Regions from separate parts of the Peribacillus sp. NPDC097224 genome, predicted to be linked through region 1. Evidence: riboswitches for the same ligand, from Rfam matches in the RefSeq annotation. Region 1 holds a riboswitch; each other region holds the start of a gene.
The links. Region 1 has a riboswitch for cobalamin ahead of ACIQXR_RS07780 (hypothetical protein). Riboswitches for the same ligand answer to the same signal wherever they lie in the genome.

Region 1 (7,488 bases):
ACGAGGTAATTGTGCCGATTCCAGTGGTTCGAATTGAATGTTCTTCGGATTCTTTGTTACATCTTTCTCGGATATTCTTAATGGGTCAACATCCGGATCCACTTCAATCAGGCCCTCATCCAATAAAACTTTAAGTGCACGGGAGAGGTTGACTGGGTCATTGGGAACGGCGATGGTCGCACCATTTTTAATATCGGCCAATGATTTGTATTCCGTGGAGTAAATGCCCATCGGTGCCGTTGGAACAATAATAAGGTCAGAGAGTTCTAAATCATGTTCCTTTGCGAAATTATCCATATACACTTTATGCTGAAAGAGGTTGGCATCGATCGAACCATTACCAAGTGATTTATTCGGCTGGATATAATCACTGAATTCGACGATGTCCACTTTGTAGCCAAGGTCTTCAAGTCCGGGTTGTATGGCCTCTATCACCATGTCGGCATAAGGGCCAGTCGTTGCCCCAATTTTTAATTCTTTTTTGCCCTCCGTTTTAGTTGTCGCATCGTCATTTCCGCAAGCTGACAACCCAAGGGCTAATGCACATATAGATAATAATGAAGTGATTTTTTTCACGAAAAATTCCTCCTTGTTTAATGTAGTGTCATCGTTAACATTCATGAATCTTATCGTTTGTTTACATAGTGAGAGGCCTTATCGCCTATCATTTGGATGATTTGGACAAGACAGATCAGAACGACCACCGTTGTGATCATGATCGTGTTGTCATAACGGTAATAGCCGAAACGAATCGCGAGGTCACCGATTCCTCCTCCGCCGATTGTTCCTGCCATAGCCGAGAAGCCGATGAGTGATATTGTCGTTAATGTCACGCCTTGGATGATTCCAGGCCTTGCTTCAGGAAGAAGCACATCCTTGATGATCATCCATGGGGAAGCGCCCACGGCAATCGCGGCTTCAATCACTCCCTTATCTATTTCCCTCAATGCAGATTCTACGATCCTAGCGAAAAAAGGTATGGCGGAGACTGATAGGGAAACGGAAGCCGCTAGCGGTCCAATTGTTGACCCGGTAAGGAATTCGGTTAAAGGAAGCAAAGCGACTAAAAGAATGATAAACGGAATCGAGCGGACTAGATTGACCACGAAACCGAGGGACCGATTCAACGTGATATGTTCAAAGAACAAATTTCTGGTCGTCGTAAACAGCAACACTCCTAGAGGCAGTCCAATCAGGAGGGCAACCGCAAGGGAAATTCCGACCATATAAATCGTTTCCAGAAAGGCTTTATTAAGGTCAGGCAAAATATTGATGATGGAATCAAGCAGTGACATGATTTAACACCTCCACGGATTGGGTCCGGCTTCTTATGTATTCAAGGGCTACTTGCACTTCTTCAGGCTCACCAATCAATTCGATGATCAAGATTCCTAGAGGGACATCCTGGATATATTCAATTTTCCCGTGCAGGATATTCCCTCTGACAGAATAGTTTTGTAGAGTATCCGAGAGTATCGATTCACCAGCGGTTTGCCCTTCAAATTGTATTTTGATAATCGTTCCTTTGTTTTCCCTAATAAGGTGGGGAGGAAGTTCAAAATCCAATACGCTGCTGATGAACTGCTTAGTCAGTTCTTGTTTGGGTTGTGAAAATATTTCATAAACAGGGCCATCTTCGATAATTCGTCCATCTTGCATGACGGAGACACGATGGCACAGTTCCTTGACCACTTCCATTTCATGGGTGATCAACACGATGGTGATGCCCAGTTCTTTATTGATCTTTTTCAACAACTGTAAGATCGACTTCGTTGTGGTTGGATCAAGGGCTGATGTCGCTTCATCACATAATAGGACGGTAGGGTCATTCGCTAAGGCCCGTGCAATGCCGACCCGCTGTTTTTGTCCGCCACTGAGTTGAGCCGGATAAACATCTTTTTTATCACGAAGGCCAACGATATCCAAAAGCTCTAGAACGCGGTTGGTAATGACCTCCTTTGGTTGATGGGCGGCTTTCAAGGCGAAGGAGATATTGTCAAAAACCGTTTTGGAACTGACTAGGGAAAAATGCTGAAATATCATGCCGATTTTCTGGCGTTGTTTGCGAAGCTCCTGGCTTGATAAGGTTGTTAAGTCGACGCCATCGATGATGATGCTACCATTGGTCGGACGCTCAAGAAGATTCAGACAGCGAATCAATGAACTCTTTCCCGCGCCGCTATACCCGACAATCCCATAAACCTCTCCCGTTTGAATGGTTAAAGATACATTATCCACTCCGATAACTCGGGTATTCTTCGAGATATATTCCTTTCGAACTGAACGAATTTCAATCATGATGCTATCCTCCTTATACATAAAAAAGCTACCTCTATCATTCAGAAAGAGGCAGCGAAATTATATCCCGTCTTATCTTTCAGAATGGTATTTCATTCTGCAGGAAGGGGCACCATTCCCGATTTGGGGCGGTTGCCGGACGTCATAGGGCCTGGTCCCTCAGTCACTCTTGATAAGTTAATTACTATTTTAGTATTTTATTATTTTTTTAATATAATCTATATTATTTGTTAAATACAGTAATGTCAATTATTTTTTGAATTTTATCAAGATTATGAATCGAATGATCTACTTGCCCAGATTATAGTGGCCATTTGCTAAGTTACACGGAACGTCCCGGATCTTACATGGCCTGTCTGCGTAAGAATATGGACTTTGATCACTCCCATCATTAGAAAAAATATTATACTTGTAAAAAGTATGGAGAGATAATACATTTATTGTAAGTGAATTAGAAAATAAAGGATGATGAGGTTTTCCAAAAAAATGATTGGGGTGGAAAGTCATGCTGGAAATGAAAACGATAAACGATGTGGTTTGCGTAAAAGGGACACCGGAAGGAAACAAATCAGGCATGAGCGTGAATGTGTTCTTAACCGATGGCATGTTAGTTGATACGGGGGCAAAAATCTTGTTGAAGGAACTTACTCCATTCTTTGAAACCGCTGATTATGATATGGTGGCGCTGACGCATTATCATGAAGACCATACGGGTGGGGCCGCATGGATACAGGAACATAGGAACGTCCCCATCTATATTCATCCGATGTCCCTCGATATTTGTGCAAAGGATGCCGAATATCCCGATTACCGCAGAGTTTTTTGGGGAGACAGGGATGCCTTCAAGGCAGAACCATTGGGAGGGGTCGTCCATTCACGCACTCAAACATGGGAGCCAATCTTTACACCAGGGCATTCGAGGGACCATATGGTTTACCTGAATCATAGTAATGGCATGCTGTTTTCGGGTGACCTGTTTGTAACGCCGAAAACAAAGCTCGTTTTAAGGGAGGAATCAATTCCGTTCATCATGGAATCCATCAAGAAACTGCTTCGGTATGATTTTGTAGAGGTCTTTTGCTGCCACGCCGGGTATGTCCCGAACGGGAAGGAAATGTTTGAAAGAAAGCTCAGCTACTTGGAAAATCTGCGCGGTGAAATTTTGCGTTTGCATGATCAAGGATTGGAAGTCCATGAAATTCAGCAAAACGTGTTGCCTAATCGGTATCCGCTTATCGAGATATCCGGTCATGAATGGGATTCGGAGCATATCATTACATCGATACTGAAAGAGAGTAGGTTGTATTCAGAGGAAAGGAAGAAATGATGAATAAGAGGATGGGGGATAGGGTCGAAGAACAAGGCGGGAGCCTCATTGTAATCCTAGTGAAAATTTGATACAGTTAAACTGAAAAATAGTATTTCGTCTAGAAATGGGTGCAGATAAGAACATGTAGCTTATCTGCTTAAAAGGGAAGTCGGTTAGAATCCGACGCTGTCCCGCAACTGTAAATGAGAGCGATTCGAAGGAATGCCACTGTCTTTTTTGCAAGAAAAGATGGGAAGGTTCGAAAAGCGATGATCATGAGCCAGGAGACCTGCCCGTTTTTAGCACAACGCCAGAAACCTACGAGGATAGGGGGTGTTAAGTGCGAAAAATTAGCAAGAACATGCTTTCTTATTTTTGTAGAAAAATGGGGAATCATGGTCATTTTTGTTATGTTTCGTTTGCACTCTAACAACTTCTGAATGGGAAGTTGTTTTTTGTTTTTTACAAGTCCATATTGGACAACATTCAAAAAGAATCCTGTTAATTAGACAGGACAGCTATCATAGGGGGCCATATCATTGTTTGGTACAGTTGAGCATTTTACGGACTATTTAAAAGCGCAAATCATGCGTAACTTTTGTGTGGAAGAAATGATATCTTTAGATGATTGCCGAGCAAGCTTGATTGAGGAAATCCAGGTTCATGGCAAAAACGTAGAAGATAGGAAAGAATACGAAGCAAATCTTGAAAGAGCCTTTAGCCAAGTGAATCTAGAAATATTCGGCTATCAAGAAATCAAGTAAAGAGCCGCCCATAAGGGAAGCTCTTGTTTTCAATCTTTATTGATGTTCGGTTCCGTTTCATCATGAAAGTCATGGGCTTCCTCAATGTTCAAGGTGTCCGCGGCTTCATAGACGTTTCCGCCAGCAAGTCCTTCATTGATGATACGATCGATATCGAGATATACAGAATCCTTACCGTCATACTCGGTATCCTTCAGAAATGTAATCTTTTCTTTATCCAAATGAACTCCCTCCTTGGCTTTTTATTAGTGTTAGCCAAAGAGGGATTCTTTATTCTATTTAGTCGTACACGTGGTACACCATTAAATCATGAATCATGCCCTTGAGTTTTTCTTCCTCTGACTCTACAGGCGGATTGGTTAACCACTCAATGGACCCATCTTTATGATAGAGGGCTTGGACGGCCAATTTATTGAAGTAAAAGGAAATCTTCCAGCCAGGTAAATTCTTGTGCAACGGCTTCCATTGAAAATGCGTAATCATATGTATAACCTCCATATCGCTGTTTCTCATTTCATTATAATGGAAAAAGCAGGATGGAGGTTATTTTCTTATGTGATTCGGAAAAGTTAATTCAATGAACAGGTTTTTTAAATGTAGTAGGCGGCTCGCTTCAATTTCCTCTTCATCAAATTGCATGGGTTTTGAATTGACTTCATAAATGAATAGAGCACCGGATGTATCTTCCCCGATATCAATGGAGAATTCCCCAAGAAAGCCAAACTTCCTGGAGAGGATGATTCCACATCTTTGCGCAATGTTCGCCAACTTCCTGTTTAACGGCCTCGTTTGTAGCTGCTGATAGGGAAAAAGCTTTCCCCCCCTTGGCGTATGGGTTGTGATTTCCTGGGTTTGCGACATCCTCACGCCCTTGCCGGTCACTTTATAAAACCCATTTTCATAATGAACAAGAATACGGTAATCGTATCGGTGTCCATTCAGTTTCTTTGGAATGACCGCTCGTTGGGCCAGATACCCCCTCTTTTTGAGCGACGCCTTATTGGCTTCCCAAAACGCGGAGAAATCAGGGTACAATTCCTGATGTTTCAGGCTATTGAATTGGAGGGTGCCATCAGGTTTTTCTAGCAGGGTGTAGATGCCCTTACCTTGGCTTCCTTTGCATGGTTTCAAATAAATATGTTTGTGGAAATGTAAGAAGTCCGCTAGTTGGGTAGGGTCGGATAGGTCTATGGTCGATGGAAGATGGCGGGCTAGAGATCCATCTTCCGTCAATGCTTCGTACATCAAGTACTTATCCAAAAAATGAGGGTTGAATAAAGTGATGCGATGTTCTTTAAAAAAGGAAAGGAGTTCTTGAAAACTTTCCGATGCTTCGAATCCCCTTTTGGGAATGCGATTATAAACGATATCGGGCAGTGGTAATTTTACCTCATTCCATGTGTTCGTTTGTGAAGAAAAGATGAAGCCTTTCATGTAGTTGGAAAGCAAGGATTCAACCGTGAATACATAGGCCAATATCCCATGATTCGATAAATATTGAGATAAATTCTGAAAAAGTGTCAAATTCCCCCCTATACCTGATTCCTTCTTTGGATCTAGAGAGGTCAAGATACCAACGACTAGCACCCGGTTTCCCGGAAATAAAGTAATCGGAAAAAGTGCCTGATCCTGGGTGTCCTGCTTAAAAGGGATTTCCTCATTCGCGGCTCCCGCATATAGCTGCATATCTTCCTCGTTATGGCTCCATCTCTCAGAGGGAACATCATAAAAAATGTTCATTTCTGTGTACCAATCGTTTGTGAAATCGTCTGTTCGGTAAGATAAATGGCATAATCAAGGCTGAGCTTCCTGGTTAAAAGTTCAAATTCCTTTAACTTTGGATGGGAAAAGATAGAACGGCCTGGTTTAGAATTAGCTTCGAACATCCATACTTGCCCTTTTTTATCCAATCCGAAATCGAAGCCGATTTCTCCTATGATGCCATCTAGGTGCTCCTCGATGCTTTCACTTAATATAAGAGCGGCTTCTGATAGCTTTTCCTCGATCCGTTTAGCTTCTTCGTCATCTCCGTATAGTTCGGCAACCGTCTTGATGACCCCGCCGCTTTTAATATGGGTCGTCACACTGCCAGCCCCGGAAACTTTTGCGGCGATGGCCGTCACTTGCCAAACCCCATTGCTGTCCTTGTTCGTATGGACCCTGAAATCCACTGGCCGCTTTGAAGAGCGGATTAACGGGATGCCTTGTTGAACGATCAGGTTCTCAAGCGGTCGATTATGAAATACATGTTTGAGGATGGATTCGAGTGTGGAGAACTTTTGTAATTTGTTTTCCTGTTCCTCATTTTTATACCGGCAATAGTAGACATTTTCATGCTTATCATACAGAATTTGATGAATGCCGAGGCCAAGGCTACCATGAATGGGTTTGATATAGACTTGGCGATAATGCGACAGAAGCGTCTCGACGACGGATAGAGATTGAAAAGGGTAGGTCTCCGGTAAAAATGGCAAAGCCCGATCATCCGCATTCAACCGTTCGTAAACATCCCATTTATTGAAGAAACCAGGATTGTACCAAGGAATCTTATATTCCTTTTGGAACTTTTGCTTCACTTCCTTTGGCCCCTCACGGTTTTCCGTCATTCGGTTGGGAAGCCGGTCATATACGACGTTGGGAAAAGGGAATTCGTTGATCTGCCAGTTTTCCTTCTCATATACATATCCTTTAATCGTTTCTTGATCCCAATTGATGACATTCTCACCGAAAACAAAGGGGATACAACCGGTTGTTTGACTGAGAGAAAGTAATTTCGAAAAAAAGCCGGAACGTTCCCCAAGCGGTTTATTGGAAATGCCTGTGAAGCCTGATGAGAAAATTCCAATGAGCGGGCCGATATGAAGGCTCTTCCCGTATATAAATAAATGAAGGGGAGTATCGATCTCGTTGAACATCAAAGAATCTGCAAGACTATTCGAGAGTACGATTGATTGCTTGATGGCTGGATTTGGCTTGACGGCTGCAGGGCAGGAATGCTGCCCAAAATAAATTAATTCGATATCCCCCAGTTCCCCAAGGTCAGACGGATAAAAAAGGACGTGGCCGGGGATGTTGGCAATCTCTGCAGGGTATGTCTTTCGCATGGGTCATTCACCT
Region 2 (7,488 bases), on a different contig from region 1:
GGCAATGCTTTCTCAAGCTCCGTAAGGGCGTATAGATGATCGATGTGTTCGACGGCTTTCCCACTACGATTCACTCCGAGGGTCGTCATTCTAAAAGCCTTGGCAAGACGTGCCACTTCCCCTCCAATTGCCCCCGTTCCTAGGATCAGCATCGTTTTTCCATTCAACTCGCCTACTTCTATCTTCCGGTCCCAGATTTCTCCCGCTTCATTCTCAATTAGTTGTTTTAATTTCTTTTCATACTGTAAAAGCATGCCGATTGTATATTCAGCCATCGGGATTTTATGGATGCCCCTAGCGTTGGTCACCATGATTCCGCGTTTCTCAATGGCGGCAAAAGGCATTAACTCCAATCCGGCACTCATGACCATGATCCATTTCACGTTCACTGCCTCTTCAATGATTTCATCGGTTAAATCTTCTCCATATGTAATAAGAACTTCGGCTTCTTGGAGCTTTTCATTCGCCCAAGTTTCTTGATACATGAATGTCAAATCGGGAAATGCTTGTGCCATCTTCTTTTGAATGTCTTCATTCGGAATGATTGTTGAAAATACTAACATGATTATCTCTCCTTTTCTTTACATAAAAAAACACGGGCACTGAATGTCCCGCGCAACTTTCTATGAGGAGGTATTCCCTTACTAAATCATATTCAGGGGTCCTCTATTTGAGTTGGACAAACGCCTCTCCCTATTAAAAAGGGCTTTATTTTAATTGATTTGGATTCAATTCGCATAATTCCCGTGGCACGAATAAACCGTCCTTACGAACCAGTATATCATCAAAGTAGATCGCTCCGCCGCCATATTCGGGTCGCTGGATCAAGACCATGTCCCAATGAGACGATGATTGATTTCCATTATCGGCCTCTTGGTAAGCTTGACCAGTGGCAAGATGGAGGCTGCCGCTAATCTTCTCATCGAATAGGATATCACCCATCGGTTCCATGATATACGGATTGATTCCCAGGGCGAATTCCCCGATGTACCGGGACCCTTCATCCATATCGAGCAAACGATTCATTTGGTCCGACTGATTGGAAGAAGCTTTCATGATTTTTCCCTTTTTAAATGTAAGGGTTATCCCATCAAATACCTCTCCTTGATAGGCGGAAGCAGTATTGAAGGAAATCGTGCCATTGACACTGTCTTTTACCGGTGCCGTGAACACTTCACCATCTGGAAGATTGTTTTTACCAGCGCAAATGACAGCGGGGATATTTTTAATGGAAAAAGCCAAGTCAGTCCCCGGCGATATGATCCGAACTTGATCCGTTTGATCCATCCAATCCTTTAGAGGCTTCATGGACTTTTCCATTTTGTGATAATCAAGTGTGCACACGTTTAACAAGAAATCTTCATACTGCTCAAAGCTCATGCCGGAATTTTTTGCAGAACCAATGGTCGGATAATTCAGTAACACCCAGCGCCGGTTATTGACGAAGAACATGGTGGACGTTTTCATGGCATCCTCCTGAAGGCGATATCTCTCATGAGGGACACTCACTCCTCGCCCTTCGTTTCCATCGCCCGATATGATGATGACTGCATCCACATCTTCGTATTTCTTATAATTCCATTTTGATAAGGTATCGAGCTGTTCCTTAACATTCCCTTTTAGCAGATGACTGGTAATTTCGTCATCTTCAAGTTCCGCATAAGGATAGGCCCCCATTCTATAGGCTTCGTCAATCAGTTCCTTCAATAGGGCCTTTGCTGCAACAGGCCCACGGATCAAGACCCGCTCTTTCGCCTGCAGCCTCAGTGAATGATGAATCAGCTGCTTGGCAAGCTTGATAAGTCGCTCATCCTTCATTAGCCTGTACCTTATTTTTCTAGGTCACGAAGAGTTTCCAACGCTTCTTCGACGTGGCCCTTTACTTTGACTTTACGCCATTCTTTAACGATCGTTCCTTCCTTATCAATCAGGAAAGTCGAACGCTCAATGCCCATGTATTCCTTACCGAAGTTCTTTTTCAATTTCCATACGCCATATAATTCAGCGGCTTCTTGCTTTTCATCAGCAAGCAACAGGAAAGGCAACCCATGTTTTTCAATGAATTTTTCATGACGTGTTACCGGGTCCGGGCTAATGCCTATGATGACAGCATCAAGCTCTTCGAATTGTTCATTAGCATCACGGAAATCACAAGCCTCCGTCGTGCAACCGGGTGTCATGTCTTTTGGGTAAAAATATAATACAACGTGTTTACCCTTGAATCCTGATAGGGTAACTTGTTCTCCGTTGTTTGCTGGTAATTGAAAGTCTGGTGCTTTTTCTCCAATTTCGACCGTCATTCTAAACCCTCCATTTCTTTCATCATGGTAAGCGTACCCAATAATTGAAAGAAACACAACTTTCATTTCTTGTTCTTTCTTTCCTTCTGTTCAAAATCGATGACAGCCCTGATCACAAATGCCGCAGGAAGCGTATAGCCAATGAAAGCTTGGATTGTCGCGATCATCCGGCCAATTCCGATTGGGGAGATATCCCCGTATCCGACGGAGAACATCGTCATCGCACTAAAATAAAATGAAGTCTTCAGCTGCTCGGAAAAGGTCCCATCCAAGCGATTGCCCATATCAAGAATCACCGAATGATTCTGAAGCTCGTATAATAAATAAATCAGTGCAAAACCGACTAATAATGTCGCATATAAATTGCCGAGCCACAGCATATCTTCAAGAGAAAACTTCTTTGCCTCCGACTCAGAAAGAAATAAGGTCCGAATGCTCATCACCATGCAAAAGATAATCCCCACAATCAAAATATAAAAGGTCATCCCCCACGCCTCATTTCAAAAACAACCCACTTCCCTTATACATACTCTTTTGCGAGTCAATATATGCTCGTTTTAGGGGTCAGACCCTATTTCCCAGCTGCTGCACCATCAAGAGAACGTAGATACAGCATGGGATCTCGTGCCACATGGTGGGGGTCAGACCCCATTTCCCGACTTTTTCCTTGTTGACCCATTTGGTCGGGATATGCTAAGATGGGTTAAGTTTTTATAATATTTTGTAAATTTTAGTGTCCGTGTTTATGCGGACGGAGTTTTTTATGAATTTCATATGTGGAGATAGGTTCCTAAGCTTTTAGGATTAAAAGGGAAGTCCGGTGTAATTCCGGCACGGTCCCGCCACTGTAATGGGAATGTATAGCGCTTTTGTTTGATGCCACTGGTCCTTTTGGATTGGGAAGGCTTTTAGTGCTAAGTAAGAGTTCCCTGAGTCAGGAGACCTGCCTATTTCGACAACACTGTTTTAACCTACGGGAGATAGGGAGGTGTTAGGGACCTTATAATGATAAGGGGTATTTTCGTGCCCCTTTATTTTAAGCATTTCTAACTTTCTCTTTTGACGGTTAGGGATGCTTTTTTGTTGTTATTTCATTAAAAGGAGATGGATGTGTTGAAAAGTAGTAATATAGGGTACCCACGAATCGGTGAGGATCGTGAATGGAAACGTACATTAGAGGCCTATTGGGCTGGAACATTAAATGAAACGGAATTCATGGCGCAATTGGAAGCGATCCGTTTAGGCAATTTGCAAAAACAAAGAGATCAAGGCATCGATATCATCCCGGTTAACGACTTTACGTTATATGATCAAATGCTCGATATGTCCGTCATGTTCGGCCTGGTGCCAGAACGCTATTCGGCTTATAAGGGTGGCACGGTCCCCCTTTCCGTTTATTATTCAATGGCCCGTGGGAACAAGGATGAAGTCGCTTCCGAAATGACGAAATGGTTCAATACAAATTATCACTATATCGTTCCAGAGCTAAAAGAGTCCCAGCTTACGTTGACAGAAAACAAGCCGCTTGCCGCTTACCGCGAAGCCAAGGAAAAACTAGGAATCGATACGAAACCAGTTATAGTCGGACCTTACACATTCATTTCTTTGTCAAAGGGCTATGAAAAAAGTGATCTTCCGGCCATCATCCTGAGCCTGTTGCCTTTATACACAAAAATTTTGCGAGAGCTGGAACAAGAAGGCGTGAAGTGGGTGCAGATCGATGAACCTTCCCTTGTTTCTTCCCTTTCCAAAGACGAGATGAAAACTGTTACATACCTGTATGAAAAATTGAACGAAGCTGTCCCCAACCTGAACATCATGCTGCAAACATACTTTGATGCTGTAGAGCACTACCAAGAAGTGATCGACTTGCCCGTTCAAGGAATTGGCCTTGATTTGGTCCATGACAAAGGAAAAAATCTCAGCAATCTTCAAACAGTCGGCTTCCCGCAAGATAAAATACTTGGGGCAGGTGTGATTGATGGGAAAAACATTTGGCTTTCTGACTTGACGAAAAAAATCAAGTTGGTCGAGTCCATTACGAAACACGTAGCCGAAGATCGAATTTGGCTTCAACCTTCCTGCTCCCTGCTACATGTTCCAGTGACGGTTCGAAACGAGACAGAACTAGCTAGCGAAGTGAAAGAAGCCCTTGCCTTTGCTGATGAGAAACTAGAAGAAATCACACTTTTGGTCAGAGGAAACAACGAAGGTCCAGAATCAATCGAAGAAAAGGTGACGGCAAACAAAGCTGCATGGCAGACCTTAAATAATTCAAAGGCCAGAAACCATAAAGACGTTCAATCCGCTGTCGAACAGGCGAAGCAGCAATCCCATGGCCGTACCCTGCCATTTAAACAGCGCTATCAAAAACAACAGGCGTATTTCAACCTGCCCTTCCTTCCAACCACGACAATTGGAAGCTTTCCGCAGACCGCGGAAGTTAAACAGGCCCGCGGGAAATTCAAACGCGGTGAATGGACGGCTGATCAATATGAAGCATTCGTGAACGAGGAGATTGGCAGATGGATTGATATCCAGGAAGAAATCGGATTGGACGTCCTTGTGCACGGGGAGTTTGAACGAACCGATATGGTCGAGTTTTTCGGCCATAAATTGGGCGGCTTCGTCTTCCTTGAAAAAGGCTGGGTTCAATCATACGGCTCCCGCTGTGTCAAACCTCCCGTTATCTATGGAGATGTCCATTTCATCGATCCGATGACGGTCAAAGAAAGTGTGTATGCACAAGCCTTGACGAAAAAAACGGTGAAGGGAATGCTGACCGGTCCTGTTACGATTCTGAACTGGTCGTTCGTCCGTGACGATATTTCACGGGAAAATATCTGCTATCAATTGGCATTGGCCTTGAAACAAGAAGTAGAGGCACTGGAATCAGCAGGGATCAAAATGATCCAAGTCGATGAACCAGCCCTGCGTGAAGGCCTTCCATTGAAAAAAAGCGACCGTGATGAGTACTTAAACTGGGCGGTCCATTCATTCCTGATTTCCACTTCGAGCGTCGAAGACACAACACAAATTCACACCCATATGTGCTATTGTGATTTCAATAGCTTCATGGATGTCATCTCTTCCCTGGACGCTGATGTGATTTCCATTGAAACGTCCCGCAGCCACGGCGAGCTCGCTTCCGCATTCGAGGAGAAAACATATGAAAAAGGAATCGGCCTTGGTGTGTATGATATTCATAGCCCTCGCGTTCCTGCAGTGGAAGAAATGGTCGATATGATCGAACGTGGCATCAAGGTACTGGATAAAGACCAATTTTGGATCAACCCTGACTGTGGCCTGAAAACAAGGGGCGTTCCAGAAACCGTCGCTTCACTGAAAAATATGGTCGAAGCCGCAACGGTTGTCCGGAATAAGCTATTGGTCCAACAGGAAAATGACTGATTTAACAACAGGCATTCCCGTTCAACAGTCACGGACGTTTTTAACGGACCTCGTTTTTCCACCTGATACGAACCATCACAATACCATCTTTGGTGGAAAAGTGATGGCGTATGTGGATAAAATCGCCTGCATTGCAGCGATGCGCCACTGCCGGAAACCGGTCGTAACCGCTTCAAGCGACTCCTTTGACTTCCTGGCCCCCATTAAGACCGGGGATGCTATCAATTTGGAAGCCTATGTCACCTGTGCCCATCGAACGTCAATGGAGGTATTCGTAAAAGTAGAACGGGAGAACCTGTTGACTGGCGAAAAGCAACTCACCGCCCGCGCTTTTTTAACGATGCTTGCGATAGACGAAGATGGAAAGCCTATACCGGTTCCACAGGTCCAACCGGAAACGGAAGAAGAAAAGCGGCAGTACGTCCAAGCACAAGCTAGATATCTTGAGAGAAAAAACAAACGCATATAAGCAAAAAATCCCTTCAACAAAATTGTTGAAGGGATTTTTTTTAGTTTCCTGCTCCGCGGTACCTTTTCACACCCTGATTCCAAATGAAGATTGAGATCATGAAAAAGACGACCCCTATAACAGGTGTGGCGAATGCATACGCGTACCACTCTTCTTTTCTAAGAAAATAGGAAGCGGGATACACACCGACAAAGGCAAACGGCAGCACCCAAGTCAGAACAAAGCGGATGACCTTATTATAAATATCAACCGGATAGCGCCCGTAGTTCCCGATGTTGTACATCATCGGCATGATGGACGTTTTGGCATCAGACCAGAAGCCGATGCTTGCAATCGCAACAAAGATGGCGGCATACGCGAGTGCCCCGCCGATTGCAAAGATGATGAAGAGAATCGGGTCATACCAAGTTAGTTCCAGGTTTAACGAAACACCGGAATAGAAGATGATGATCAAACCGGTCACGACACCAAATAATGATTCAAGCTCAATCCGCTCTAAGATGACTTGAAACAGGCTGTGAATCGGCCTTGTTAAAATCCGGTCCATCTCCCCTTTGACGATGTAGCGATCGTTGAAATCCCAGATGTTGAAAAAGGATGAAAATAACGCAAACGGGATAAGGAAAAAACCGTATATGAAAATGATTTCATCCCGGCTCCACCCACTTAGGAACTCCGTATGTCCGAAGACCACTAAGATAAACACCAGATTCACGACTTGGTTCAACAAATCAGAAAGAATCTCGATGACGAAATCAGCCCGGTACTGCAATCTCGTTTTCATATATTGACTCACATATTGAAAAAACATTGATACGTAGAACATCCCATCAACCTCCCTGAATAATCAGCTGTTTTTTTGCGACTATCCATAAAACCTGGATGGGGATAACGAGAATGATGACCCAGATCAATTGCTGTAAAAGAGCCATGCCGATGTCTCCCGTTCCGTATCCATTCGTGAAAATCATACTCGGGACATAGCTGATTCCTTGAAACGGCAGGAACTTCATGATGTCCTGTGCCCAGATTGGATAAAAGCTGATAGGCAATAACAAGCCTGAAAACAAATCAACAATGACCCGTTTCGCCCGGATCAATCCGGCATTATTATATAAGAAAAATGTCGTAATTCCCGTTAATAAGTTGATTTGCGTATTGATGATGAAGCTGAATAACAGGGAAATTCCGAAAAGCCCCCATGTTGCCGGTTCATTTGGCAAATGGATGGGGAAAATGATGGCGACGAGCAGCATACCTGGAATCGAGAAGAAAAAGAATCGGAAAATCCCCTCACCCAGGCCTTGC
Region 3 (7,488 bases), on a different contig from region 1:
ATGAACATTTGCGGCTTAGGTAAGGCAGGATGAGGATGTTTTTCGATCTTTGTCCTATATACCTCCTGAATCCGCTCCTGCTGAAGCACTTCATTCGGCACGTCAATCACTTGGACTCGCCCTTTTTCAAGCAACATCAGGCGATCGCAATATAAGCCAGCCAAGTTCAAGTCGTGAAAAATTGAAATGACCGTCAATTGTTGTTCCTTAGCCATTTTCCTCATCAAATCAAGAAGTTCTTTTTGATAAGACAGATCCAGGTGGTTCGTCGGTTCGTCGAGAAAAAGGATTTCCGGTTCTTGTGCAAGAGCTTGTGCCAACAAAACACGTTGTCTTTCCCCGCCTGACAAACATTCAAAATGCATTTCCTGAAAGACTGCCACTCCCGTTTGTATCATCACGCGTTGAACGATTTCTTCGTCTTCAGACGTCCAACTATGAAACCACCCTGTTTGATGCGCATATCGCCCAAGGGAAACGGTCTCTTTTACTGTATAGGAAAAAGCCAATGAGGAATGCTGCGGCAAAACGGCGATGACCTGTGCCAGTTGTTTGGACGAATATCCCTTCAGGTCTTTCCCCTTAATATCGATGGTTCCCACCTGATACGGCAGGATACCGCTAAGCATCCCCAATAGCGTCGTTTTCCCACTTCCATTCGGACCAAGAATACCGAATAATTCTCCTTTTTTCACATCAAATGAGACGGAGTCCAAAACCGTTTTATTATCATATCCTCCTGTTAACCCTTTAACTTCAAGCATACACTTCTACCCTTCTCTCCGTCTCTTTAATAAAATAAATGCGAATGCCGGCGCACCGATAAGCGAAGTAATAACACCTATCGGCAATTCTGTCGGTGCGATGATCGTTCGTGCCACCAGATCAGCCAATATTAAAAATCCGCTTCCCACAATCAATGATAATGGCAACAGATGCGTATGGTCTGGCCCCCAAATCCTGCGGACCAAATGGGGGATGACCAGCCCTACAAAGCCAATCGTCCCTGATACGGCTACGGCAGCCCCTGTCAGTATCGAGCCGGCGATCAGAATCAGCATCTTCCTCCGCTGAACATTCACGCCTAGGTGCCTCGCACGGTCTTCCCCAAATGTCATGGCATTCAATTCGTGGGTGTTCATCATCAAAACGAGAGAACCAAGGAGGAAAAATGGCAAAATGATCGTGACATGACTCCAACCACGCATCGAGACACTTCCCATCAGCCAGCTGATGATTTGCCTTAACTCCTCACCCGTCAATGCAATCATCAATGAGATGAAAGCACTTAAAAACGAGCTGAAAATGATACCGGTTAAAATAATCGTTTCTACCTTCATGGAACGATCCATTTTTCTTGCAAAGGTCAATACGCAAAAAATCGTCAACAATGAAAAAAGAACGCTTAATGTAGGCAGTGTATATAGGCCAAAAAACGGCAGTGACAAATTCAAAAACAACGTTAATACTGCGCCAAGCGAAGCCCCTGAGGATATTCCCAGGGTATAGGGGTCAGCTAGGGGATTCCTGAGCAATCCCTGAAATGCTGCCCCTGCTATTGCAAGGGATGCCCCAACCAAACCTGCAAGCACGACCCTCGGCAGGCGGATGTTCATCACGATATTCGTCAGTGTCCCATCCGGTTCCATGGCCAGGGGCAAATGAAGGACTTCCCTGCCAATGATTTGCAAAAGCACTGGTATAGGAACGGAAACCGATCCTAAGGAAATACCGATCAATATCGAAATAACCAAAAATGATAGGGCAAATACATAGGCCAATGCCCGTTTAGTTTTTAAATACGTTCGGATAGACTGATTTGGCAAGTTCCTCTACTCCCTCTATAAGCCTAGGACCGGAACGAGTGACAATATCTGAATGGACATCGAAAACCTCACCATTCTTAACTGCCTGAATGTCGGCCCATCCATTTCTTCCCGTTACCTCTTTGACTGGATCTCCTGTGTAATAACCATAGGTTGTAATGATGACATCCGGGTTGGCCGCTATCATCGACTCTTCATCGAGTTTTACCCAGCCATCCAATTCACCTGCGACATTATCCGCTGAAATGATGTCCAGCATTTCATCCATGAAAGTATTTTTTCCCGTTGTATAGATTTCAGGTGACGGTGAAACCTCTACAAAAACACTTTTTCTATCCTCACTCTTGATTGCCTTAGCCTTTTCTTTGATCTTTTCCAGCTTGGTCTGCATCGTCTTGACGATTTCCTTTGCCTTATCCAGTTCCCCTATTGCCGTTCCAATCATCTCGATAGACGTATACACTTCTTTAAAGCTTTTAGCATCATTCACGATTATAACTGGAATACCCGCATCCTTAAGCTGTTGGATTCCTTCTTTGGAATTATGGGCACTCTCATGAGCAAGAACGATATCAGGCTGCAAGGCTAAAATCATCTCTGTATCTATTTCCATTCCACCTATCTTCTGAATATCTTTCGTTTCTTCCGGGTAATTGTCATTTTCAGACACTCCAATCACTTTCTCACCCGAACCTAGCGCAAAGACCGCTTCTGTATTACTTGGGATTAATGAAACAATTTTTTCTGGTTTCTGCTCGATGGTGACTTTGTTACCCACTGCATCTTTTAACGAAAGCGGGAAGCCCTGGTTAACAGCTTGTTTTGTCGACTGGTTTTCTCCTGTTCTATCCTGGGAGGCATCGTTACAGCCAACCAGTATACCGACCATCAATCCCATCACAAGCATGAAACTATATATCTTCCTCATCTTAAAACCTCCATCATTTTTGAGTTCATTTCTGGACCTTCACACATGTGTTGCGAATATCAAAAGACATACAAAAAAGCATCCCCCATCAAAACGGAGGATGCATGTATGGCAACGGAACAAAAAAGGGACATAGCTCTGCCACACACCTCCCCATCCGCGTGGTTACCGGTGTACAATTTTGGCAGGTCTCCTGGCTCATGGTCATTGCTAACGGCACCTTCCCATATTATTCATACAGTGGTATACATCCGTTAACTCCCATTTACAGTGGCGCGACCGCGTTGGCATTTCACCAACTTCCCTTTCAAGTCCTTACAGACACCAAATTGTTCATATGTATATAATTTCACTGCCTTTCATTATACACCATTTAGGAAATCGTATTATATGATATTTCAGATTACTTTAAATTAAGATTTGGAACGCAAAAAGGCAACCATCACATGGCTGCCTTCTATAGCTTTAGATGTCACTATTAAAACGGCATGTACTTTGATCACGTAAAAGACCTAGATCTTTCGGCACCATCGTTTCAATCAAAAAGTCATCCTCTTCCTCATAAATGATTTTCTTCATTTCGATTCCAAAGTACTCTTTCATCCGGGCTTCCGTCATCACTTCGCGGACTTCGCCATACACCACACGCTTTTCCTTGGCAGTCATTAAAACATGGTCAGCCAAGTAGAATGCGTGGTTCGGATAATGCGTGTTTATGATACAAGAAATGTTCTTCTCTTTCGATAACCGCTTTAGTGTCTGTAAAATCACGATTTGCTTTTGAATATCAAGATGCGATTCTGGCTCATCAAGAATCAATACATCCGGGTCCGATACAAGCGTCCGGGCAATCAAGGCCAGCTGCAATTCCCCACCACTGACGGAATTACAGGACTTTTTGGCAAGGTGAGCAATGCCAACCATTTCAAGAGCAGCGATGGCAGCCTCCCGGTCCTTTGCAGAAGGCTGGGACAGCGTACTGATATAAGGCGCCCTTCCCATAATGACAAGCTCTTCCAAAGTAAATCCGAAAACCATTTTATGTGCCTGAGGAACATAACCGATTCGTTTCCAGATCGTTTTGCGTGATAGCGCAGTAAGCGGCTTTCCGTCGATGAGCGTTTGACCCTTTTTCCAATCAAGAAGGCCGGTGATACACTTCAGCATCGTGGTTTTACCGGCACCGTTCGGGCCAAGGATCGCCATGATTTCTCCGTCATTCAACGAAAAGTCAATGTCGCTCTGGTAAAGAAAAGGAGCTTTCTCTCTTTTTTTAGCATAGAAAAAATTCCCTCCCTGCACCTCGATTTTCATGACCACCCACCTCCTGTCTTTCTAAGTAGAATCGCAAAGAATGGTGCGCCGATAATGGCTGTCAATATCGATAGCGGAATTTCCGTAGCCGTTACAGAACGTGCCAGGTTATCGATCAGGAGTAAATAGGCACCACCAATCGATAGGGATACCGGTAAGACAAGTTGATTGTTGTTCCCGACGAGCATTCTTGCCACATGAGGGATAATCAATCCAACCCAGCCAATGATACCGGCTATCGCTACAGAAGAAGCCGTAATTAACGTCGCACCAAGAATGACCGTCCACTTCAATCTAGTGACCGGGATACCTAGCGATTTTGCTTCATCCTCAGGTAAGGTCAGTAAATTGATTCTCCAGCGTAGTGAATACAAAATCACGATGCCGACAAGGATGATTGGTCCACCCACATATAAATCCTTGTATGTGGCCGTTCCAAGGCTTCCCATTAACCAGTATGTGATGGCTGGCAGCTTTTCCTCAGGGTCGGCGACAAACTTAATTAACGAGATCAACGCTTGGAAAAGGGCGGAGGTGACAACCCCAGCCAAAACAAGCATGAAGACCGGTGAATCTTTTTTGCCGCTGATTATGAACGTGAAAACGATGGCGGCTAAACCACAGCCAAGTGCCAAGACTTGAGATGCAAAACCATGTCCCAATAATAAAATCCCAAGGGAAGCACCGAACCCAGCACCTGCAGACACTCCTAGGATATCGGGACTGACCAAGGGGTTGCCGAACATCCCTTGGAAAGAGGCGCCTGCAATCGATAGGCCCGCACCGATTAACAAGGCCAGTAAAATTCGTGGCAGACGTATTTGAAGGACCACTGTTTCTTCCATCTGTGTCCATGTTGGCTCGATTGGAAACACGGTTGAAAGCAATATTTTAATTTGAGTCCCTAAGTCCATTCCAAAGCGTCCGATGCTCAATGATAGGAGAACCATCGCAATGGGCAATATCCAGAAGAGGACCGTTTTCCATTTTTTCATTTTCATTCCCTACTTTACTGTTTTGCGGCTTCGGAAGATGGGTGAAGAATGTTCTCTACTTGTTCTTCCGTTACATCATAATCATAGAACTCTGAGTAGTAATCCGTGATTTCATCCTTCATATCATAATCAAATAGCTCGGGATGATTTTTCTGAGCCATCCATTTTAACATAAGAGGTGCATCACCGCTTGGTGGGAACCATCTATAGATGCCCAGCGGAATTTTATATACATTTCCTTCTTGTACAGCACTGACCTGACTCCAATCTTGTCCGTTCACTGTATTGTTCGTTAGGTCTTCAGGCTGAGTTGTCGAAAAGTTCGTAATGTAGATGATATCCGGGTTCCATTTGTAGATTTGTTCCATATTGACTTCTTTTGTTCCTGTAACTTCTTCTGCTGCTATATCATAGGCCCCTGTAGCATTTAACCATTGGTTACTAAAGAAGTTCTTCCCACCGACCATGATGCTTTTATCACTGTGCTGATAGAGGATCAATGCTCTAGGCTTGTCTTTATCTTTAATGCCATCTAATTTCTTATCCAATTCGGCTTGCACGGCTTGGCCTTTTTCCAAGAACTTGTCCGTTCTTTCGGTAGTGCCCGTAATTTCCCCAGTCAGTTCCAACCAACTGTTGAAGGTAGCCAATGGCTCCGCAGCTGCTGCATCCATAGGGTTGAGTGCCACAACCGAAACACCTGCATCTTCTAATTTGTTTATGGACTTTTGGTCCTGTGCTTTTTCAAAGTAAAGTTGCGGATTGACTTTCATCAATTCTTCCACGTTCACTTCGCCATTTTTAATGAATGATGTATCTGCCTTTAAAATATCGGGTGATATTTCAGAAAGAATCGAGTTTTTCGCGGCATTATACGCATTAGGATGCAAGCCGACAACTTCCTTCGTCGAATTCGTCGCTACATACCAAGTCGAGAAGTACGGAAGAATGCCACCGACCGCAATACGTTCCACTTTACCTGGTACCGTTACATCACGGCCAAGTTGATCTTGAATCACTTTTTCCTCTGCAGTCGTCTGTTTTTCTGAAGTATTGCCTTTCGAATCATCCCCAGAGTTTCCACAGCCCGTAATCAAAGCGGCCATCGCAGTGGTTGCCGCTAACATTGTCCATTTCTTCTTCATAAAACTTCCTCCTTATCCTTCTCTAAGCCACTTAGCCATCCCATGTAAGAATGGTTTAGATTGGTCGATGAATCCAAGTCCAATGTGGAATATTGGATCAAGGGTGGTAATGATCAATTCGCCTTTATAAGACACATCATCGGTGTAGATGATCGAGCGACCGTCGGGAGTATTCACAAGTGATTTTGCCCCTTCCGGAACTTTGAACGTCCCGTGGTAATGCCACTTCATATCTGATAGGGATACATGTTGATATAAAGGATGATCTGTATTTTCAGCCATTAAAGGTAAATCTCCATGCTCCTTCACCCACCAACTGAAATTCACTTCAGATTCCTCCCAGTCTATACCAGGAAGCCAATTATCCAGCACTTCACCGAAAACGACTAGACGTTTTCCCTCTTGAAGGAACTTCACGAAAAGCGATTGGTACCGTTTTAAAAGCATTAGGGACATCCGATCATTAACAATTAGCGTGTCATATTGACTTAAATCATATGTATGGAGCTGACGAAGTTGAAGCACATCATCATACATATAAGCAAACTCATCCATTTGAAAGAAACGATGATGGAAACTATAACCGTTATCTAAGATTGCCACTTTCATTGCTTTGTTTCCCCCTTGTTTGCTTCATACTCTTCGCGTATCCAGTCCAAAATTTGTTGACGTAGCACACGCGAACTATTTTCTTGGATTCCAAAGCGGTACAGATCCGTTCCTGCACCCGCGACAATCGTGCCACCGGTCGTTTTTCGGTCAATGTAAATGATTGCTTTTCCTTCTTGGTCTTCAACGATTACTTCTGAATGTTCTGGAGCCTCAAGATATCCTCTTGAGAAAAAGCCACGAACCCCTTTTTTATAATTCAAATCATAAGGGTCAATTCCTGCGAACATAGGATGTACAGGCTCAGTCAAGCGGATTTCACGGTCCTTCAAAGAAATCGGAGAACGCATCCAATTTCCGCAACCAGGTAACCAAGGTAGGAAATTTTCGGTTTGGGAAAGAATGACGCCGCCATCATTCAAATAATTTTCGATGATTTCTTTATGTTCAAGTAAAAAGGCCTCTTCCACGAAATTAGTCACGATGACCCCAGCATATGCCGAGAAATCAGCAAATGGAATATCATACAATTGCAAAGAAACCAAACCATTTTCATGATCGATGTCTTTAAGTCTTGTGAATTGAATATCAGTACTTATATAGGCTATAGGTTTCATAATCAACCATCTTTCTTATATTGATATAATATTTTTTCGATTGTAAATATTGTC
Region 4 (7,488 bases), on a different contig from region 1:
AATACGAAAGATGAAAAGATGAACGGAGAAGAAAAGGAAGAAGTACGTGGTGAGAATACCGAAAAAAAAGGGCGTTCAGAAGAAGATGAAGAGCTGGAAGAAGATTTCGAGATTGCTACCACCGTTGAAGAAATGACTAAAGAAAACCCTGGGAAGTACACAGGGAATAAATACAATAAAGCCATTATACATAGAGCATTAGACAATCAGGACTTTCAGGAAAAGGATAGCTTCGAAGTTTATCAGAGCTTATTAAAACTAATGGGCGAAGGTGCAAACTACAAAGAAAAGTATCAGTTTTTCGAAGCATTCGACCCTTCCATTGAAACGGCGGTAACAGAGATGCCAGGTGGAATCACCATCGACGGCAGTGGTGAATTGGGAATCGACGTGAATATTGCAATTTTGCTTGACGCAAGTGGGAGCATGAACCAAAAAGTAGGCGGGAAAACAAAAATGGAGCTGGCGAAAAAAGCGATTAATGAATTTGTAGCTTCCCTTCCGGAAGAGGCAAATGTCATGCTCCGTGTCTATGGGCATAAAGGAAGCAACGATGATAAAGATAAGAAGATATCCTGTGATAGTACGGAAGTGGTTTATGATTTGGCCCCATATAATAAAGGGGACTTCAGGAAAGCTTTAGATAAATTTAAACCGACAGGATGGACACCGATTGCCAAGACCATTTCGGAAACAAAGAAAGATTTTGAAAAAGCGGGTTCAGAAGGTCAAAATATCATTTATGTCGTCAGCGATGGAATCGAAACCTGCGACGGTGATCCAGTGAAAGCAGCTAAAGACTTGCATGATTCCAATATTGAACCAGTGATTAACATCATAGGGTTCGATATGGATAGTGAGGGGCAAAAACAATTACGTGAAGTTGCTGAAGCTGGCGGAGGGAAATTCGAAATGGTCAATAATGCCGATGATTTCAATAAGATGTGGGATGAAGAGCGTAGAGATCTGTGGAACCAATGGTGGAATTGGGGCAATGAAAATTGGAGTACCGTTCGGGATGAACAAAATAAGAAGACATCGTCTTTACTTGATGAAAAAAACAGTTTTTCTAGGCTTTCCTCTGATGAAAGCAATCGCATGTATGAGGCTACGAGTTATTTAAAGGATAAGAAACAAATAAATTATGAGACTTGGGAGGAAGCTCGCAGTTTAGTCAAACAACGCCGTGAAATAATAAAAGAGTATTATGACGAAAAATATGAAGAATTGAACACGACAGTGAAAAATGAAGGGGAGGGTTTAAAAGAATCAATTAAAAAGAAAGAAGAAGAAATGAAAGAGAAATATAAAGATTAATAATCAAAGGGGCTGTCTAATAGCCCTCTTTCAAGAGGATTCATGCACAAAATAAAAGGCAGAAATGTTGTTATATCAACGTTTCCGCCTTTTATTATATATACGATTTCGGCGTAATTACCCCTTTTGAGTGTGTCTTTATTTGAATAATTGCGGATATATGGTCTTTGCAGTTAGTTCTACGGCTTCTCCGATACGCGGTCCGGGACGTGACATGACGTCTTCGCTAAGCTGATATACTTGGTCTTCCTTCACGGCGCTGACATCTTTCCAACCTTTACGGGATTTGATTTCATCCACAGCATTGTCCACATAGCCTACGGTTGTGATGATGGCATCCGGGTTGCGCTTGACGACTTCTTCATCTGCTATTTTCGCCCAGCCCTTTTGGTCGGCAAAGATATTTTCGATACCGGCAGACGCCAAGATCTCTTGCTGGAAGGTTTCAGCTCCCGCTGTATAGATTTCCGGAGAAGGGCTGATTTCGAAATATGTTTTTTCTTTAGAATCGACACTCGCCACTTTTTCTTCAACATCTTTGATTTGTTTTTTTATGTTTTTGACTAGGTCATCCCCTTGGTCCGTTACGCCCATGACTTTGGCAATTTGATCAATATCGCTATATACATCATCAAAGGTCACGGCTGATTTAATAATGAAAATGGGAATTCCCGCATCTTCAAGCGGCTTTAATGCTGCTTCATCGCCAATTGTGTAGGCAATGATGGCATCCGGTTTCAAAGAGATGATTTTTTCGGAATTGATCGTCATCGAATCAGAGACACGCTCGACATCTTTAGCTTCCTCAGGATAGTTATCGAAATCTGTCGCTCCAATCACCTTATTCCCTACACCAAGGGCATATAAAATCTCCGTATTACTGGGTTGAAGTGAAACGACCGTTTCCGGAACCTTATCAAATGTGATTTCTTTTCCACTATCATCGGTGACGGTATAGGATTTGACTTCTTCAGTTGTTGCAGGATCTTTTTTCTCTATCGATTTCTGATCATCATTCAAGGCACATCCTGTAAGGAAAAGGGCGACCATCAGAAGGGCAATCCAACTGGATCTTACTGTTCTTATCATGTTTTATTCCTCCGTTTTCTTTTTCATTGTTTTGGTTGGATAGGATTTGCTGATAAAGGGAATCTCTTCGACACCCAGTTGTTTATTGACATAGACAGCCATCACGAATAGAACATTGGCAAGCAAATGAGCATAATCAAAAAGAATCGCGGGCACATCTTTTTCCGTACTGACTTTATGCAAGGCACGGACGGATTTCTTGGCTTCACTACGGCAAGTATGCAAAATACAGGCTGCCGTCGATCCTTGGGGTAGCACAAATGTTTCGATGCGTTCTTTCACTTCAGCGACATAATAGTCATAGATTTCACTTAGGCGGTTTAGACCGTCTTCGGTTATGGCCAATTTCCCCCGGGCAGAACCATTTAAATGATAAGCCATCGGCAACAGTTCCATTAAATCCCTGTAGACTTCAGGAATCTCTTTCGTGAACGACGCTGCCAGTCCCATTTGAGTCGTCAATGAATCGGTGCGAATTTCATAATCAACGGTTGAAACTGATTCGCGCATGAATGGGTAGCATAAAAAGCGGGCATCCTTCTTTTCCATAATTTTTCCTCCTTTTTAATAATGTGAATGACCTTCGTATTGCTTTTCGGCGCAAAAGAAAAAGCCGACCAAAGGTATTGGTCGGCAAACAAACATCTATGTATCTCGAACGAAAAAAAAGATGGAAGATTGCCGTACAATCCTCCTAACTTCCGAAGAGCAAAATACGATAAAAAAAAGGCAGGTCTCCTGGCTCGTGCATCATTTTACTCTAAGAACCTTCCCATTTGGATTGAATGAATGGTATCGTGCGTGCGGATTCATTCACAAACAGTGGCATATTTCTTATTTCATTAGCACTTACAGTTGCGGAAACAGCTTCGGTTTTACACCGAATTCCCTATTAAGCTGACAAGTCAGCACCTATTTTCTGCAAGGTTTATATTCACTTAGTACCAGTCTATCATAATTAATTACTTAAATAGTGAAAAGATTTCAAGAAATCTCTTTTATAGGGGTATTATTCTAGTAAACTCACTTTGTAAGGATAAATTGGAGGTTAATGTAAAATGGATGTCGAATAAATAAGGGTTAAGCATGAGTGATTTACATAATCATGGGAGGTAGAGAATGGTTTATAAACAAGTGAATCAGAAACTGGATATGATTTTGGAAAACATTGAAAAGGTCATTATTGGAAAAAGAGATATAGCAGAACTAAGTCTTGTGGCGCTCCTTTCTGGTGGACATGTCTTATTGGAAGATGTCCCGGGCGTGGGGAAGACCGTCTTGGTCAGGGCGCTAGCGAAATCCATCGGGGCGGATTTCAAACGGATTCAATTCACGCCTGACTTGCTACCGTCCGATGTAACGGGGGTATCGATTTTCAATCCGAAGGAACAAGAGTTCATCTTTAGACCGGGGCCAATCATGGGCCATATCATTTTGGCCGATGAAATCAATCGGACATCACCGAAAACGCAATCCGCCCTACTTGAAGGAATGGAAGAGGCAAGCGTGACGGTGGATGGTGTGACAAGGAAACTGGAACAACCGTTTTTCGTCATGGCCACTCAAAATCCAATTGATTACGAAGGCACATACCCACTTCCAGAAGCACAGCTAGATCGTTTTTTATTGAAAATGAAGATGGGGTATCCGGAAGTGGCAGAAGAGATAGAAGTGTTGCATCGGGCCCAATATACGGCTCCGATTGAAGAATTGGAATCCGTGATTTCGTTAGAGGAACTGATAGATTTGCAGATAGAGGCAAAGGCCGTGATCGTGGATGATACGATAAAGACGTATATCGTCGAGTTAGCTAATCAATCACGTAAGCATGAAAGTGTATATCTTGGGGTGAGCCCACGTGGATCGATTGCCCTAATGAAGGCAGCCCAAGCCTATGCGCTCCTAAAGGGAAGGGATTACGTTTTACCTGATGATGTGCAGCATTTGGTACCGTTCGTTTTTACCCATCGGCTAATCCTTAATCCGGAAGCGAATTACTCGGGGGTGAATGCTGACATGGTGATACATGAGGTAGTGGCTACGACGCAGGTACCCGTGAAGAGGGCCGTGACCTAATGCGGAATGTGCTTACCATACTGAAGAAAAACAGGAATGTCTGTGGGATCATAGTGCTCATGCTCATTTCCTTTTGTTTTGCGATGTTTCAAGGCGGGTTTATCAGTTGGTTCATTTTCTATACCTTTTTGCCGTTCGGTGCGTACTCTATGATTCTGCTGTTTTATCCACTTCAGGCTTTTGAAGTGGAGAGAAGAATTAGTAAACACGAATGCCAGGCCGGAGAGTCGGTAGATATGACATTGGTATTCTCCCGGAAAAACAGACTGCCTCTTTTATATATGGTGGTAGAAGAGGATTTGCCGATGGAACTGGAAAAGAAAACATTGGTTTTTCCAGGATTTAAACAATCCTTCCAATTGACATATACCCTGGAGAATCTGCCAAGAGGAGAACATGTCATCCAATCGGTTCGCTTCAAAATAGGGGACTTCTTTGGACTCTATGAAAAAGAAGCGACAGTGCATGCCCCTTTGAAACTCACCGTTTTCCCGGCTTATCAGGAGTTGAATTATAAACAGTTGGAGCATGTCTTCGATCAAGGACAAGTTGGTACGACGAAAAAAATACAGCGGGAACATTCGGTCGTGTCCGGAATCAGGGAGTATCAGCCGGGTGATCAATTATCCTGGATAAATTGGAAGGCAACGGCCCGAACAAGTGAAATCATGACGAAGGAATTTGAAGTGCAGAAAAACCGTGATGTATTTATTATGCTTGATGAGTACGCCTCTCCCTTCTTCGAAGAAGCTATCGTACTTGCGGCCTCTTTGGTGCATGCCTTGATAAAGAAGGGTATGGATGTTGGGTTAACCAGTACGGGATCAATGGAGGCCGTACCGGCTAAAGGAGGCAGTAAACAGAGGAGAAGACTCTTTTACCGTCTTGCAAAATCAAGGGCCACACATACAAACGTCTGGAATGGAAAGAAGAACAAGGGAGTTGTACCATCAAACGCTTCTGTAATATTCATTGTGTCCGAATTAACGATGGAAAAGATAGAAGGTTGGAATGCATTTACCGGGAATAAAGCGATGACGGTATTTTGCGTGAAAAGTCAGGGAGACTTCACGGGTGAGGAAATACGTGCGAAGTCGGTGGCGTTGGCTCGTGGAATAAAGTTGGTCTTCTTTGAACAGGGTCACCTTCAAAATGAACGAACCGAGGTGAAGGCAAATGAACGCTGATTCTACCAAATCGGAAAGGTGGATGCATGTTTTCTTATATATATTTGGTCTTCTATTGATTACCGAATGGTTACGACCCGTAGAGAAGCTTACGGATACAGGAAATATCTTGATTTTCATTATCTTTGTGTTATTTTCCTTGCTCCTACACTATTTTGGTATCCACTGGTTTGTGCGTTTCATCCTCGTAAGTGCCTTTATATTAATTGCGGTCCATTTCTTGTATTCGTCAGATCCTTTCCTGACCTTCAAATGGCTTACTGGTGATTTGCTGGATATAACGGCTAACGTTTCGAATATGTATGAGGGGAAGTGGGAGCTGCTTTCCAACCCCTTTAGAACGCTGTTGTTTTTCGTGCTTCTTTGGCTTGTGACATACTTGATTCATTACTGGGTGACGGTGAGACGAAACATATTTTTACTTTATATATTAACGATCATTTTCCTATCGATTCTCGATACATTCACACCATATGATGGGGATATGGCCATGATCAGGATCATCATCATCGGGTTTTCGATGCTTGGTGTGTTGGCCATGCTACGCTTGTCCATACAAGAGAGATTGGTGTTTTCAGGAGGTTCATTCAGTAAATGGGCCATCATGCTAGCGGGGATGCTGTTAGTAAGCGTCCTCGTTGGTTTCACTGCTCCGAAGTTCGCGTCACAATGGCCGGACCCTGTACCGTTCATTGTTTCTTATTCCGATAAGGTGACAGGAAGTGATGAAAGCTCCGTTGAAAAACGGGTGGGGTATGACGAAGATGATTCATCACTTGGTGGGTCGATAGAGCCGGACAATACGGTCATTTTTTATAATACGACCAATACCGGACACTATTGGAAAGTCGAGAACAAAGATATCTATACCGGAAAAGGGTGGGTTTCCGTTGAGGGAATGGAAGACTATATCAGTTTCTCTAATGGTCAGGATTTGAAGGATATAAAAGAATTTGAGATTCCTGAAGTGTTGAAAACGGAAGACATGAATACAAGGGTAACCATGATGGAAAGTTACTCTCACCTTCTTCATCCCCAATCAGGGTACCTGAAGAAGGTAGAGGCTGAGAATGGAGATTGGTTTAAATATTATACAAATATGGACAAGTACATTTCGGTAGACGAAGGCAGTAAGCCTCTTACCACGAAAGAATATGAACTGGTTTATGAAATGCCTAGCTATGATCTGGCTGACTTACGGAAAGTTACGGAACAGGATGAAACGATGGATGTCCTCATGGAAAGCAATACACAGCTTCCGGAGGGATTGCCAACCCGTATCTATGAACTGGCCAACGAACTTACGGTGAATGAGGATAATTGGTACGATAAGGCAAAGGCGATAGAAAATCACTTCGACGGTCCTGAATTCAGCTATTCTAAAGAAGACATTCCGTATCCAGGCGATAATCAGGATTATGTGGATCAATTCTTGTTCGAGACCCAAATTGGGTATTGCGATAATTATTCAACGGCGATGGTCATTTTATTACGTGCCGCCAACATTCCGGCAAGATGGGTAAAGGGATATACGGAAGGGGAGAAATCAATTTATAAAGGTGAATCCGCCTATAAAGTGACGAATAATAATGCCCATTCATGGGTGGAGGTTTATTTTTCAGGATTGGGATGGGTACCATTTGAGCCTACGAAGGGATTCAATGGGCAAATGGATTTTTACAATTCGGATTTGAATTCGGAAAATACGGAGGAAACCGAGCAGGAAGACAAAAAACTAGTGGAGCAAGATGAGACACAGACTAGAGAGCGCCCGGATACACCCGAAAATGAACCTGGATCAACTAAGAAAAGTGTCCTT

Region 2: linked by a shared signal. The riboswitch ahead of metE (5-methyltetrahydropteroyltriglutamate--homocysteine S-methyltransferase) and the one ahead of ACIQXR_RS07780 (hypothetical protein) in region 1 are both predicted to bind cobalamin.
Region 3: linked by a shared signal. The riboswitch ahead of ACIQXR_RS06070 (helical backbone metal receptor) and the one ahead of ACIQXR_RS07780 (hypothetical protein) in region 1 are both predicted to bind cobalamin.
Region 4: linked by a shared signal. The riboswitch ahead of ACIQXR_RS18930 (hypothetical protein) and the one ahead of ACIQXR_RS07780 (hypothetical protein) in region 1 are both predicted to bind cobalamin.

Annotation. Positions count from the first base shown of each region.
Region 1 is NZ_JBIWDK010000003.1:222,548-230,035, forward strand. It holds gene ACIQXR_RS07760 (MetQ/NlpA family ABC transporter substrate-binding protein) at 1-576, opposite strand, end outside; gene ACIQXR_RS07765 (methionine ABC transporter permease) at 627-1,295, opposite strand; gene ACIQXR_RS07770 (methionine ABC transporter ATP-binding protein) at 1,282-2,298, opposite strand; SAM riboswitch class I at 2,368-2,477, opposite strand; gene ACIQXR_RS07775 (MBL fold metallo-hydrolase) at 2,804-3,625, shown strand; cobalamin riboswitch at 3,717-3,918, shown strand; gene ACIQXR_RS07780 (hypothetical protein) at 4,147-4,371, shown strand; gene ACIQXR_RS07785 (hypothetical protein) at 4,401-4,592, opposite strand; gene ACIQXR_RS07790 (YheE family protein) at 4,651-4,854, opposite strand; gene ACIQXR_RS07795 (YheC/YheD family endospore coat-associated protein) at 4,915-6,057, opposite strand; gene ACIQXR_RS07800 (YheC/YheD family endospore coat-associated protein) at 6,108-7,475, opposite strand; gene ACIQXR_RS07805 (YheC/YheD family endospore coat-associated protein) at 7,479-7,488, opposite strand, start outside.
Region 2 is NZ_JBIWDK010000004.1:2,826-10,313, forward strand. It holds gene ACIQXR_RS09475 (D-2-hydroxyacid dehydrogenase) at 1-563, opposite strand, end outside; gene ACIQXR_RS09480 (aminopeptidase) at 709-1,818, opposite strand; gene bcp (thioredoxin-dependent thiol peroxidase) at 1,830-2,300, opposite strand; gene ACIQXR_RS09490 (potassium channel family protein) at 2,363-2,785, opposite strand; cobalamin riboswitch at 3,068-3,265, shown strand; gene metE (5-methyltetrahydropteroyltriglutamate--homocysteine S-methyltransferase) at 3,405-5,711, shown strand; gene ACIQXR_RS09500 (acyl-CoA thioesterase) at 5,704-6,180, shown strand; gene ACIQXR_RS09505 (ABC transporter permease) at 6,221-7,006, opposite strand; gene ACIQXR_RS09510 (ABC transporter permease) at 7,011-7,488, opposite strand, start outside.
Region 3 is NZ_JBIWDK010000002.1:534,012-541,499, forward strand. It holds gene ACIQXR_RS06060 (heme ABC transporter ATP-binding protein) at 1-764, opposite strand, end outside; gene ACIQXR_RS06065 (FecCD family ABC transporter permease) at 771-1,826, opposite strand; gene ACIQXR_RS06070 (helical backbone metal receptor) at 1,789-2,754, opposite strand; cobalamin riboswitch at 2,921-3,098, opposite strand; gene ACIQXR_RS06075 (ABC transporter ATP-binding protein) at 3,220-4,068, opposite strand; gene ACIQXR_RS06080 (FecCD family ABC transporter permease) at 4,065-5,063, opposite strand; gene ACIQXR_RS06085 (ABC transporter substrate-binding protein) at 5,078-6,208, opposite strand; gene ACIQXR_RS06090 (hypothetical protein) at 6,221-6,817, opposite strand; gene ACIQXR_RS06095 (hypothetical protein) at 6,814-7,434, opposite strand.
Region 4 is NZ_JBIWDK010000014.1:7,613-15,100, reverse strand. It holds gene ACIQXR_RS18940 (VWA domain-containing protein) at 1-1,317, shown strand, start outside; gene ACIQXR_RS18935 (ABC transporter substrate-binding protein) at 1,456-2,406, opposite strand; gene ACIQXR_RS18930 (hypothetical protein) at 2,410-2,955, opposite strand; cobalamin riboswitch at 3,118-3,337, opposite strand; gene ACIQXR_RS18925 (AAA family ATPase) at 3,526-4,482, shown strand; gene ACIQXR_RS18920 (DUF58 domain-containing protein) at 4,482-5,669, shown strand; gene ACIQXR_RS18915 (transglutaminaseTgpA domain-containing protein) at 5,659-7,488, shown strand, end outside.